DNA from 3 places in the Bradyrhizobium sp. 192 genome. Region 1 is predicted to be linked to each of the others. Evidence: predicted binding sites of a transcription regulator. Region 1 holds the regulator's gene; each other region holds the start of a gene.
The links. The regulator PhoB, encoded in region 1, activates phosphate uptake and scavenging genes when phosphate is short. The targets are predictions, from matches to a motif close to TGTCATNNANCTGTCAT.

Region 2: the regulator PhoB is predicted to act here: its motif matches at 3,092-3,108, upstream of phnF (phosphonate metabolism transcriptional regulator PhnF).
Region 3: the regulator PhoB is predicted to act here: its motif matches at 2,594-2,610, upstream of IVB24_RS28600 (YbhN family protein).

What each region holds. Positions count from the first base shown of each region.
Region 1 covers NZ_CP064690.1:1,059,210-1,063,584, reverse strand. Annotated here, with positions in the region: gene IVB24_RS04920 (aspartate aminotransferase family protein) at 1-361, opposite strand, end outside; gene IVB24_RS04915 (GcrA family cell cycle regulator) at 816-1,328, shown strand; gene phoB (phosphate regulon transcriptional regulator PhoB) at 1,596-2,303, opposite strand; gene phoU (phosphate signaling complex protein PhoU) at 2,327-3,043, opposite strand; gene pstB (phosphate ABC transporter ATP-binding protein PstB) at 3,055-3,876, opposite strand; gene pstA (phosphate ABC transporter permease PstA) at 3,873-4,375, opposite strand, start outside.
Region 2 covers NZ_CP064690.1:1,231,251-1,235,625, reverse strand. Annotated here, with positions in the region: gene IVB24_RS05805 (alpha-D-ribose 1-methylphosphonate 5-phosphate C-P-lyase PhnJ) at 1-841, opposite strand, end outside; gene IVB24_RS05800 (carbon-phosphorus lyase complex subunit PhnI) at 838-1,941, opposite strand; gene phnH (phosphonate C-P lyase system protein PhnH) at 1,946-2,554, opposite strand; gene phnG (phosphonate C-P lyase system protein PhnG) at 2,559-3,023, opposite strand; gene phnF (phosphonate metabolism transcriptional regulator PhnF) at 3,141-3,872, shown strand; gene phnE (phosphonate ABC transporter, permease protein PhnE) at 3,999-4,375, opposite strand, start outside.
Region 3 covers NZ_CP064690.1:6,093,298-6,097,672, reverse strand. Annotated here, with positions in the region: gene IVB24_RS28605 (hypothetical protein) at 1-1,254, opposite strand, end outside; gene IVB24_RS28600 (YbhN family protein) at 1,341-2,423, opposite strand; gene IVB24_RS28595 (ferritin-like domain-containing protein) at 2,850-3,356, shown strand; gene IVB24_RS28590 (EAL domain-containing protein) at 3,573-4,375, shown strand, end outside.

The DNA of each region.
Region 1 (4,375 bases):
GATGTCCCTTGGAGAAGTGATGGTGGCGCACCAGCTTGATCACGCCCTCCAGCGCTTCGGCCCCCGAATTGCCGAAGAACACGAAGTCCGCAAAGCTCTCCTGGCAGAGCCGGTTGGCGAGCTTCTCGCCATCCGGGCTCTGGAACAGGTTCGACATGTGCCAGAGCTTCGTCGCCTGCTCCTGCAGCGCCTTGATAAGATGCGGATGGCAATGGCCGAGCGCATTCACGGCCACGCCCGAGGTGAAATCGAGATAGCGATCGCCATTGGTCGCGATCAGCCAGCAGCCTTCACCGCGCTCGAAGCCGAGGTCGGCTCTCGCGAAAACGGGGAGCAAATGCGGCGCTGCGCTGTTCGTCATGATGTCACTTGAATGTTGCGGACGATGTGACGCGTGCATTGCGCAACGCACCATCCACCGGCCCGGAAAACGAAACGTGCCGCCTTTTAAGGGCGGCACGCGGGACTATCTTATGCCTGGCAAGACGGGTGTCAATGCCGCCCGGAAAGCCTCGGGAAACGCAGAATCCGTAGTCTTGCGGTGCCGATTTTGCGGGATTTCACCACGGAACATGTGGAAGCGAGTCGGCGGACTCTTGCGCGGGAGTCACGCCATATTGTAGCGTTTGGATTGTCAGATACGACATCTCGTGCAGCGGTTCTGATCTCAAGAGTCCTCATGTACCGGCGTAAACGTTCGGGCGTCAGTCGCGCCCGGCGAGCCTTAAGGGATTCTGGCGGCACGGGTTTTTCGAAGCTTAGCAATCGCCGCATGGGCGCCAGGACGGCAGCCGCGCGACGAGGGAAAGGGTGCAATGACGGTTTTGACCTGGTCCGATGATCGCGTCGAGCAGCTGAAAAAGCTCTGGGAGGCCGGACTTTCGGCCAGCCAGATCGCAGCTGAGCTCGGCAATGTGACCCGCAATGCCGTGATCGGCAAAGTGCACAGGCTCGGTCTGTCCGGCCGCGCAAAGAGCCCGTCATCGGCCGCGCCCCGGCCGCGCAAGGCGCGCCCCGCACAGCACATGATGCGGGTGACCCGCCCCATCGCGCGCGGCAACACCGCGCTGGCCCAGGCCTTCGAGGTCGAGGTGGAGGCCGAGCCGGTCACCTACGACAACGTGGTGCCGATGAGCCAGCGGCTGTCGCTGCTCGAGCTGAACGAGGCGACCTGCCATTGGCCGGTCGGCGATCCCTCCAGCCCGGACTTCTTCTTCTGCGGCGGCAAGGCGCTGTCCGGCCTGCCCTACTGCGCCCAGCACTCGCGCGTGGCGTATCAGCCGGCGGCCGATCGCCGGCGCGCAGCACCTAAGCCGGGGCCGCGGTGAGCTTGCGGATTTAGCTGACTAAGGACGGCGCTGTCACGCGACGACGGTCCAACAATCTCGGTGTCATCCCCGCGAACGCGGGGATCCATAACCACAGGGCGCAGTTGTTGCGCGAGATGGTCACTCCGAGTCTTCGCCAAACTACGTCCTGTGGTTATCGCGACGAGCGCAAGCGCTCGCGCGGAGATCCCGGGCTCGCGCTGCGCGCGCCCCGGGATGACGGCTGAGATTGCGGCTACAACTCGCCAAATGGCAGCCCACAACCCCCTACGCCTGCTCGGCCTTCGCGAAGCGATCGTCCAGCGCGTAGCCGGCGCCGCGAACGGTGCGGATCGGGTCCTGCTCGCGGCCGAGATTGAGCAGCTTGCGCAGGCGGCCGATATGAACGTCGACGGTGCGCTCGTCGATGTAGATGTCGCGGCCCCAGACGCTGTCGAGCAGCTGCTCGCGCGAGAACACGCGGCCGGGATGCTCCAGGAAGAACTCCAGCAGGCGATATTCGGTCGGGCCGAGATCGATCGGCCGGCCCGAGCGCGCCACGCGGCGCTTGTCGCGGTCGAGCTCAATGTCGCCATAGGCCAGCACGGTGGCGAGCCGCTCGGGGCTGGCGCGCCGCAGCAGGCCCTTCACGCGCGCCAGGAGCTCCGGCACCGAGAACGGCTTGACGATGTAATCGTCGGCGCCGGTCGCAAGCCCCCGCACCCGCTCGCTCTCCTCGCCGCGCGCGGTGAGCATGATGATCGGCAGCTGCTTGGTGTCGGGCCGGGTGCGCAGGCGCCGGCACAGCTCGATGCCCGACAGGCCCGGCAGCATCCAGTCGAGCACGATCAAATCGGGGACGTGCTCCTTGAGGCGGGTGTCGGCGTCGTCGCCGCGCATGACCGTCTCGACGTCATAGCCGTCGCCTTCGAGGTTGTAGCGAAGCAGCTCGGTGAGAGCTTCCTCGTCCTCAACCACCATAATGCGTGCGCCCATGGTGTCGTCGCTCCTTAAAGTCTTCAGGTATTCGGGATCGCCGTGGCGAAGGTGGTCATGTCGCCCTTCGGCCGCTTGTCGGTGATCGCCTGGCCCTCGATCATGTAGAACACGGTCTCGGCGATGTTGGTGGCGTGGTCGCCGATCCGCTCGATGTTCTTGGCGCAGAACATCAGGTGGATACAGAACGAGATATTGCGGGGATCCTCCATCATGTAGGTGAGGAGCTCGCGGAACAGCGAGGTGCAGATCGCATCGACCTCCTCGTCGCCCTTCCACACCGCCATCGCCGCCGGAAGATCGTGGGCGGCATAGGCGTCCAGCACCGACTTGACCTGCTGCTGCACGAGGTCGGTCATGTGCTCGAGGCCGCGGAACAGTTTCAGCGGATGGAAGTCGGTCTCGAGCGCGGCGACGCGCTTGCCCATGTTCTTGGCGAGGTCGCCGATGCGCTCGAGGTCGGTCGCGACGCGCATCGCGCCGACGATCTCGCGCAAATCCACCGCCATCGGCTGACGGCGGGCGATGGTGAGCACCGCGCGTTCCTCGATGCGCTTCTGCAGCGCGTCGAGATCGGCGTCGATGGTGACGACGCGCTGGCCGAGCGCGACGTCGCGGCGGATCAGCGCATCGACGGAATCGACGATCATGCGCTCGGCGATGCCGCCCATCTCGGCGACCAGGCGTGTGAGTTCCTGGAGGTCGGTGTCGAAGGCCTTGGCGGTATGTTCGGTACCCATGTCGCGTCTCCTCAGCCGAACCGGCCGGTGATGTAATCCTGCGTGCGCCGGTCAGTCGGCGACGTGAAGATCTTGCTGGTGTCGTCGAACTCGATCAGCTCGCCGAGATACATGAAGGCGGTCTTGTCGGAGACGCGCGCGGCCTGCTGCATGTTGTGGGTGACGATCGCGATCGTGTAGTTCTCGGACAGTTCCTGGATCAGCTCCTCGACCTTGGCGGTCGAGATCGGGTCGAGCGCCGAGCAGGGCTCGTCGAACAGGATGACTTCGGGGCGCACCGCGACGGTGCGGGCGATGCACAGGCGCTGCTGCTGGCCGCCGGAGAGCGACAGGCCGGAAGCGTTGAGCTTGTCCTTGACCTCGTTCCAGAGGGCGCCGCCGCGCAGCGCCTTCTCGACGCGGTCGTCCATCTCGGACTTCGAGATCTTCTCGTAGAGGCGGATGCCGAAAGCGATGTTCTCGTAGATCGTCATCGGAAACGGCGTCGGCTTCTGGAACACCATGCCGACCCGGGCGCGCAGCAGATTGAGGTCGAGCTTGGGGTCGAGGATGTTGGTCTGGTCCAGCATCAGCTGGCCGGTGGCGCGCTGGCCCGGATAGAGGTCGTACATCCGGTTGAAGATGCGCAGCAGGGTGGACTTGCCGCAGCCCGACGGCCCGATGAACGCCGTGACGCGGTTGGCGCCGAGCGTCAGGTTGATGTTCTTCAGCGCGTGGTGCTCGCCGTAATAGAAGTTGAGGTTGCGCACCGTCACCTTGGCGGGCGCCTCGGGCAGCACCGGCGCGTGCGGCAGGCCACCGGACGCGCTCATCGATACGGAAAGATCACTCATTTTGCGGTCCTCTCGGCGCCAAGGATGCGCGCGCCAATGTTCAGGGCAAGCACGGTCAGGGTGATGAGCAGAGCGCCGCTCCACGCCAACTGCTTCCAGTAGGCGTAGGGGCTCTGCACGAAGTTGTTGATGGTGACGGGCAGGTTGGCCATCGTCTTGTTCAGGCCGAGGCTGAAGAACTGGTTCGACAGCGCGGTGAACAGCAGCGGCGCGGTCTCGCCGGCGACGCGGGCGGTGGCGAGCAGCACGCCGGTGATGAGGCCGGACCGGGCCGCACGATAGGCGATCCGCTTGATCACCAGCGAACGCGGCAGGCCCAGCGCCGAGGCCGCCTCGCGCAGCGGATTCGGCACCAGCAGCAGCATGTCCTCGGTGGTGCGCAGCACGACCGGGATCACGATGACCGCGAGCGCCAGGCTGCCCGCGATCGCGGAGAAGCCACGCATCGGCACCACCACCGCGCCGTAGATGAACAGGCCGATGATGATCGAGGGCGCCG
Region 2 (4,375 bases), 170 kb from region 1:
CGTGATGGCCGGCGGCCTGGCGGCCCTCGCAATAGTCGGTGTCCGAGCAGACGAACATGCGGCTACCCTTGTCGTCGGTGACGATCTCGTCGAGATAGGAGTTCTCCGCGGCGCACAGCGCGCAGGGCGCGTTGAAGCGGTAGGGCTCGAACGGGTGATCCTCGAAATCGAGCGACACCACTTTCGTGTAGGGCGGGATCGCATAGATGCGCTTCTCGCGGCCGGCACCGAACAGCTGCAGCGCCGGGCAGTTGTCCATCTTGGGATTGTCGAATTTCGGCGTCGGCGACGGGTCCATCACGTAGCGCGCGTTCACCTTCACCGGATAGGCGTAAGCCGTCGCGATGTGGCCGAAGCGGGCGATGTCCTCATAGAGCTTCACATGCATCAGGCCGTATTCGGCCAGCGCGTGCATGCGCCGCGTCTCGGTCTCGCGCGGCTCGAGGAAGCGCAGCGGCTCCGGGATCGGCACCTGATAGACCAGCACCTGATTCTCGCTCAGCGCCGTCTCGGGGATGCGGTGACGGGTCTGGATCAAGGTCGCATCTTCAGTCGCCGTGGTGGTGGCGACCCCGGCGGTCTTGGCGAAGAATTTGCGGATCGAGATCGCGTTGGTGGTGTCGTCGGAGCCCTGATCGATCACCTTCAGCACGTCGGCGGGCCCGAGGATCGCGGCGGTGACCTGCACGCCGCCCGTGCCCCAGCCATAGGGCATCGGCATTTCGCGGCTGGCGAACGGCACCTGATAGCCGGGGATCGCGATCGCCTTCAGGATGGCGCGGCGGATCATCCGCTTGGTCTGCTCGTCGAGATAGGCGAAGTTGTAGGTAGGCGCGTTCATTCCGCGGCCTCCTTCATGGCGTCAGGCGCCTGGGCATCGGTGAATTCCTTGCGCAGCTTGCGGAGCAGGCCGAGCTCGGACTGGAAGTCGACGTAATGCGGCAGCTTCAGATGCTCGACAAAGCCGGTGGCCTGGACGTTGTCCGAATGCGACATCACGAATTCTTCATCCTGCGCCGGGGCCAGTGCCTCTTCGCCGAGTTCGCGGGCGCGCAGGGCGCGATCGACCAGCGCCATCGACATGGTCTTGCGCTCGCTCTGCCCGAAGGCGAGGCCATAGCCGCGGGTGAAGCACGGCGCTTCGGTCGCAGAGCCCTTGAACTGGTTGACCATCTGGCACTCGGTGAGCTCGATCGAGCCGAGCGGCACGGCGAAGCCGGCGTCTTCCGCCAAGAACTCCACCTCGACCTCGCCAAAGCGTATCTCGCCGGCGAAGGGATGGTTGCGGCCGTAGCCGCGCTGGGTGGAATAGCCCATCGCGAGCAGAAAACCCTCGTCTCCGCGCGCGAGGTTTTGCAGCCGCAGATCCCGATCCGCCGGAAAATTCAGCGGCTCGCGAGTGAGATCGCCGACGCTGGCACCCTCTTCGGCCTGCGGCGAAGATTCGATCAGCCCATCGCGGCCGAGAATATCGGTCACGCGCGGCGTCGGCGCCGTCGACGCATCAGCCGTTGCCGGCGCCTCCGGCACGAAGCCTTGCGCGAGCGCGGGATCGAGCAGGCGGTGGGTGTAATCGAAGGTCGGCCCGAGGATCTGGCCGCCCGGAATGTCCTTGAAGGTCGAGGACACTCGCCGCTGCACCCGCATCGCACCGGTGTCCACCGGCTCGCTCGCACCGAAACGGGGCAAGGTGGCGCGGAAGGCGCGAACCAGGAAGATCGCCTCGATCAGGTCGCCGCGCGCCTGCTTGATCGCCAGCGCCGCGAGCTCGCGGTCATAGAGCGAGCCTTCGCTCATGACGCGGTCCACCGCCAGCCCAAGCTGTTCCGAGATCTGGTCGAGCGTGACTTCCGGAACGTTTTGGTCGCCGCGCCGCTTGTCTGCGAGCAGGCGATGGGCGTTCTCGATGGCGCGTTCGCCGCCTTTGACTGCGACATACATGCTTCTAGCTTCCCTTGCTCGCGATGCGCGTGGTGCGGGGAATCGCGACCAATGCGTCATCGGCGACCAGCACCACATCGATGCCGCGCGGAAACAGCGCCTCGTTGACGTGCAGGCGCTCGAACAGATCGAACGGCTTGACCGACGCATTGAGCATCGCGACGCCGTCGATGCCAGGGCCGCGCAGCTCGAAACTGCGGCCTGCGTCGAGGCTGTCGACCTGCAGGATCAATGTGGTGGACCGGTCCGGATATTCGCTGGTGCCGAGCGCGAAGCGTTCGAGTTGCGGCAGCGCACCGCCGTCACTGATCAGCGCAAAACTCGCAATCGAGGAATCCTGCACCACCGGCGCGCCGGTGTGGAATTTCAGCCATTTCACCAATTCCGGGCTCTCCGCCATCCGCGCGTCGAGCCAGAGCGGCGTGTCGTGATCGAACAGCGTCAAAGCGATCGCGGCGGTGCCGCGCATCATCGTATCGGGCGCTCCAGCCATCGGGACAATGCGCTGGACCGAGCCCGGCCGCGCCATCGCGTCCATCACCGAGCGAAAGGTCGATTGCGCCGACAGCACCTTGTCGACGAAACCGGGCGGCAATTCCGCAATCGTGGTCATGATCTCACCCCTCACCGCGCACCATGGTGTAGAAATCAACCTTCGTCGCGGCGGTCTCCGCCGCCGCCTGCTTGCGGCCCGTCATAAGCTGCTCACGCAACGGGGCGATAACGTCCCGCTCCACCGCCGCGCTAAAATCCCGGGACTGCACCAGCGCGTCGCACAGCGCGATCAGCCGCGCCTTCTCGCCGTCGCGCCCGAGCGTGTAGCCGAACCCGACCTCGCCGCTCGCCAGCCGCACCGCCGCGCGCGACACTGTCGCTTCGCCGAGATTGAACGGCGCGCCGTCGCCGCCGACCCTGCCGCGCAGCATGACGAGGCCGTTCTCCGGCGCGCGCAAATCCTGATGGGCCGGCAGGACGAAGTCGCGGAGGCGGGCGGCGATCTCGCCCGCCTCCGCGTGCGCCAGCACGGCCATGGCGGCCTGGCGCTGGGCTTGCTGGTTGTTGTGCTGGGTCACCTGATCCACCGACTTTCCGACCGAACTTGCCGCATCGAAGTTGTCTATGATAATAGACAACTTCATAAGGGAGCGCCATGACTGTTTCGTGACAAAGCTGTGATTTCTGGAGTAGGTTGCCGCGACATGAGCATGCAGGACACCGCCTCCTCGGGCGTCGCGCTATGGCGCCTCGTTGCCGACGGCATCGAGCGCGGCATCGCCGACGGCCGTTTCGCGGCCGGCGACAAATTGCCGGGCGAGATGGAGATCGCCGAAACCTATCGGGTGAACCGCCACACCGTGCGGCGCGCGCTGGCAGCCCTTGCCGAGCGCGGCCTCGTGCGTGCCGAGCGCGGCAGCGGAACCTATGTCGAGGCGCAGAAGCTCGCCTATCCCCTGCGTTCGCGCACCCGATTCTCCGAGATCGTCGGCGCCGGCGGCCGCGAGCCGCGCGGGCAGTTGATCGAGGCGACCGACGATGTCGCGACCCGTGAGCTGGCGCGCGAGCTCGGCTTGAAGACCGGCGCGCCCCTGGTGCGAATCGAGGCGATCAGGCTGGCCGACCGCACGCCGATCTGCGTCTCCACCACCTGGCTGTCGGCGGAATTGTTTCCAGGCGCCGGCGCCGTGTTCGCGGCGACGCGCTCGATGACGAAGCTGCTGGAACATTACGGCGTGCGCGACTATCGCCGCGGCGCGACGAGGATCACGGCCGGCATCGTCGACGCTACCGACGCGGCCCGGCTCGACCTGGCACTCGGACGGCCGATCCTGGTGGTCGACGCGACCGACCATGATCTCGAGGGCAAGCCGCTGATGACCAAGCATTCGCGGTTCGCGGCGGAGCGCGTGGAGTTTTTGGTGGAGAACGGGTGAGCAATCGACCACGCAGGACTCGTAGGGTGGGCAAAGGCGCACTTGCGCCGTGCCCACCATCTCTCCCCGATAGCTGAGTTGACGTGGTGGGCACGCTTCGCTTTGCCCACCCTACGGCAGCTGCAACTAAGCCACCGCCCTGCGCCCAATGATCGCAAAGCGCAGCTTGCCCGAGATGAAATCGATCGCGGCCACCGCGACCAAAATCATCAGGATCAGGAACGACACTTTCTGCCATTCCAGCACGCGGATCTGCTCGGCGAGCTGAAGGCCGATGCCGCCGGCGCCGACGATGCCGATGATGGTGGCCGAGCGGGTGTTGGATTCGATGAAATAGAGCACCTGGCCGGCGATGACGGGCAGCACCTGCGGCAGCAGGCCGAAACGGATCTCGTGCAGCGCGCTGCCGCCGGAAGCGCGGATGCCTTCGACCTGCTTCTGGTCGGCACCCTCGATCGCCTCGGAGAACAGCTTGCCGAAGGCGCCAAAATCCGACACCGCGA
Region 3 (4,375 bases), 3.2 Mb from region 1:
GCCGCCGACCAGCGGCTTCAGCGCCTCGCGCAGCTTGACGAAATTCTGCGGCAGTTCGCGCGCAAGCGCGTCGCGGGAATCGTCGACGGTCGCCATCACGCCGGAGCGGCGGAACAGCGCCCGCTCGGTCGCGGTCTCGACGATCACGTCGGCGACGAGACCGGAGAAATAGATGTCGTTGGCGCCGACCGACAGCAGCACGAGATCGAGCGTGCGGTCGGGCTGGCGCTTCTTCGCCGCGGTGAGCGCTTCGCGCAATTCGGCGACTTGGGCGTTCACGCTGGTGTTGCAGACACCGGTCTTGCCGGGCGGGCATTCGCGGGCACGCTGCGAGCCGAGCAGCCCGTCGCTGATGCTGGCGCCGGTGCAGGCGAGCGGAAGATAAGTCACGGCGATGTGGGTGTAGCGCACCGCGAGCGCCAGCGCGGTGCGGGTCTGGTAGCTGTAGAGCGAGCGGTGGCACGGCGAGTTGAACCAGAGCGCGCTGTAGCGCTGCCAGTTGGCGAGCGTATCCGGCGCCTCGCAGGCCCGGCCGCCCTTGAAGCCGTGGCGGCTCGGCCGGTAGTACTGCGCGCCGGCGGTGCCCAGATAGGAGCGGAAGCAAAAGCCTTCGTCCGACAGCGCCAGCGGCCGGTCCGGATTGCCTTCGCCGGAGGCGATGCTGTCCCCGAGGCCGGCGACGAAGATGTCGCGGACCTGGATCTCGGTCTGGACGCGCTGGGTCGGATCGGAGCCGGAGGAGACGTCGACGGTCGCGACCGTCTGCTTGCCGTAGCGGACGCGCAGATTGATCGGCTCGGCGCAGTCGAAGGTCGATTGCTGAGGCCCGTCGCCGTCGTCGAACGACCAGGCGCAGGTGGCGCCGACCGGCACCGCGCCGACGAGGCGCACGGTGACGGGATGGTCGATCGGGGTCAGGTAGTTTTCCTTGGTATTGTCGCGAGTGCAGGGCTGGTTGACCCGGCCCTGCAGGTCGATGCAGAGCCGATTGACCATGTTGCGGGCCCAGCCGCGGCCCTCGCTCTGGAGCTCCAGCGATTGCTCGGCGGCGAGGATGCTGCGGTTGCGGGCGTTCTCGACATGGAGCAGGAAGTCGCGCTCCTCGCGGAACAGCCGGAAGCGGTTGCGCACCTCCCAATTGATCTGCAGGGCGCCGGAATCCTGAGCGCTGGCGCGCTCCGGTGGCATGGCAATCAGAATCCCGGCAAGCAACAGGGCGCCTGCGGAGAGGGTGCGAAGGAATGAAGGGATCATGGCCCGCGTCTTCAACGGCAAAGTTGAGGCGGAAATAAGAGAGCATTGCTCTGCCGCCTGCAACCCCTCCGGGGCGAGATCGTGGCCTACCGCTTGCTGGCCTGCCGCAGCGTCCGCTCGCGCTCCATTGCTGCCACCTGCTTTGGCAGATTGGCCTGCGCGCAGGCCTCCGCCAGCCGCCGCCGCTCCTGCCAGGGCTCGACCACGTTCATCCAGAGCTCGCGCGCGCCCATGATGGAGATGGCGAGGCCGAACGGGATCACGAAATAGAGGATGCGGAACACCAGCAGCGTCGCCAGCAGCTGCTCGCGGCCGAATTCGGGCAGCGCCAGCAGCATGGCGGCATCGAACACGCCGATCGAGCCGGGGGCGTGGCTGGCGAAGCCGAGCAGCGTCGCCAGGATGAACACCACGGCCAGCGACATGAAGTCGATCGGCGGGTTGGCCGGCATCAGCAGGTACATCGCCGTGGCGCAGAAGCCGAGATCGACCACCCCGATCAGGATCTGGACCAACGTCAGCGGCGCCGACGGCAGCACCACCTTCCAGCCCTTCTGGCCAAGCTCGCGCCGCTTCTCGCCCATCACGAGCCAGACCAGGTAGGCGCCGATCGAGGCGAGCCCGCCGAGCGCGATCAGCCGGTTGATCGAGGAGGGGAGCTGATCCATCGAGGATGCCGCATCGGGATGGATCGCCATGCCGATCGACAGCACGAAGATGTTACCGAGCCAGAAGGTCAGGCCCGACAGGAAGCAGATCTTGGCGACGTCGATCGCGTTCAGCCCATAGTCCGAATAGATCCGGAAGCGGATCGCGCCCCCGGTGAAGACCGTGGCGCCGATGTTGTGGCCGATCGAATAGGACGTGAAGCTGGAGAGCGCCGCAATGCGGTACGGCACGTGCTTCTTGCCGATCGTTCGCAGTGCAAAAAAGTCGTAGAAGGTCAGCGTACAGAACGCGAAGAACACGCAGATCGCCGCCAGCCCGATGCTGCCGCGGGGAATCTCGGTTAACGCGGTCAGGATGACCCCGGTATCGATGCCCTTGAGGGTCCGCACCAGCGAGGTGATCGCGAAGGCGATGATGAAGATGCTCGCGGCAACTCCAAGGCGTCGCCAGCCGATCCATCTCTTGAACCCGCGCTTCAGCGCTGGCAGCAGTCCGTGCATTCATCCTCCCGGCGGGGGCAAAGACCGTCCGGGCCAGACATTGGCCGGTCGGGTGCGATCATGGCCAAAGGCAGGCATCGATCGCTAGGCATGATCCAGATCATTTAAGGCATAATCAGCGGCTTGTGCAGCCCTTGACAACAATAGGTTCTGCGCCGGACCGGCCCCTTTGTCATACGCGGTTCACATCGCTGGCGCGTTAAGCATATGAGTCGTGAGCCCGGTCCGGCTCACGCATGTCGTATGTCGACACGATCTTCGATCCCGACGCCGGCCGCATTGTTCCAGCGCAAGCCATATGGGTCTTTTTGGAACGCCGATGCCGCGCGCTCGTTGGGCCCCATCAGCAACCGGACACGGCGGAACAAGCGGCTTTCTGGCAAAGCCGCTGACTTCGTGTTCCAGAAATCGGAAGAGGACGGAACGATGGGACTGTTCACAAAAGACATCAAGACCATGAACGACCTGTTCGTGCACCAGCTCCAGGACATCTATTACGCCGAGCAGCAGCTGACCAAGGCGCTGCCGAAGATGGCCAGCAAGGCCACCGATCCGCAGTTGAAACAGGGCTTTTTGACGCATCTCGAGGAAACGAAACAGCACGTCGCGCGGCTGGAGGAGGTCTTCAAGATGCACGGCGTCGCCGCAAAGGCAGTCGACTGTCCGGCGATCGACGGCATCATCGAGGAAGCCGAGGAGACCGCCGGCGAAGTCGCCGACAAGGCGGTGCTCGACGCCGCCCTGATCAACGCGGCGCAGGCCGCCGAACATTACGAGATCGTGCGCTATGGCAGCCTGATCGCCTGGGCCAAGCAACTCGGCCGCAACGACTGCGCCAGCGTGCTCGCCAAGACGCTTGAGGAGGAGAAGGCAACCGACCAGAAGCTGACAGCACTGGCCGAGAGCAAGGTGAATCTGCGCGCGGCGAGCTAATGAAGGTGTCGTGATCGAAACGCCGCGCGGTCATCCGCGCGGCGTTTCCCTGACCACGGGAGCCGTCCATCATGATCGGTCCCGGTGTTCGCGGGCGGGATGAACAATCCGAGTGAATGGACACAGCTTCCGTTCACCATTGCCGAAGCTGGCGCGTAGCCAGTTACCACCTGTCCATTATTGTCAGGCCATGTGCGGGTCCATCAGGGGCCCGCAATGCATCAAGTTCTCTACTGTCTCACCGACGAGCACGATTGGCGGCTCGTTGTGCTCGCCGGCGCGGTGTGTCTGCTTGCCAGCGCGGCCGCGATCAGCCTGTTCCACCGGGCGCGGGCGACTCAGGGCGTCGGACGCCTGACCTGGCTCGGCCTCGATGCGGCCGTCAGCGGCTGCGGCATCTGGGCGACGCATTTCATCGCGATGCTCGCCTACGGACCGGGCGGCGCCGGTGCCTACAACATTCCAGTGACGATCCTGTCGTTGATCTTTGCGATCTCCGTGACCTTCGTGGGGCTGAGCATTGCCGTGTCGTCCTCGCGGGCGGTGTGGATCGTTCTCGGCGGCGCCATCGTCGGCAGCGGTGTCGCGGCGATGCATTACACCGGCATGGCGGCGCTGGAGATGCCGGCGCGGGTGCACTGGATCGGAAGCACGGTCGCCGTCTCGGTGCTGTCGGGTATCGTCTTTGCGGCGCTTGCATTGCTCGTGGCCGTGCGACGCGACGACCTCTTCCATGCACTGACGGCGATGGTCCTGCTGACGGTCGCCATCGTCGCGCATCATTTCACCGCCATGGGCGCGGTTGTGCTGACGCCGGATCCGACGCTCGCGATCGGCGGCCTCTCGATTCCGCCGGCCTCGCTGTCCTTCCTCACCGCCAGCGCCGCGGTTGCGATCATCGCGATCGCGCTCGTGGCCGCGCTGCTCGACCGCCGCGCGAGGGGCGAACTGGGCGCCCAGCAGATGGTGCTGGATACGGCGCTCGAGAACATGTCGCAGGGTCTTTGCATGTTCGATGC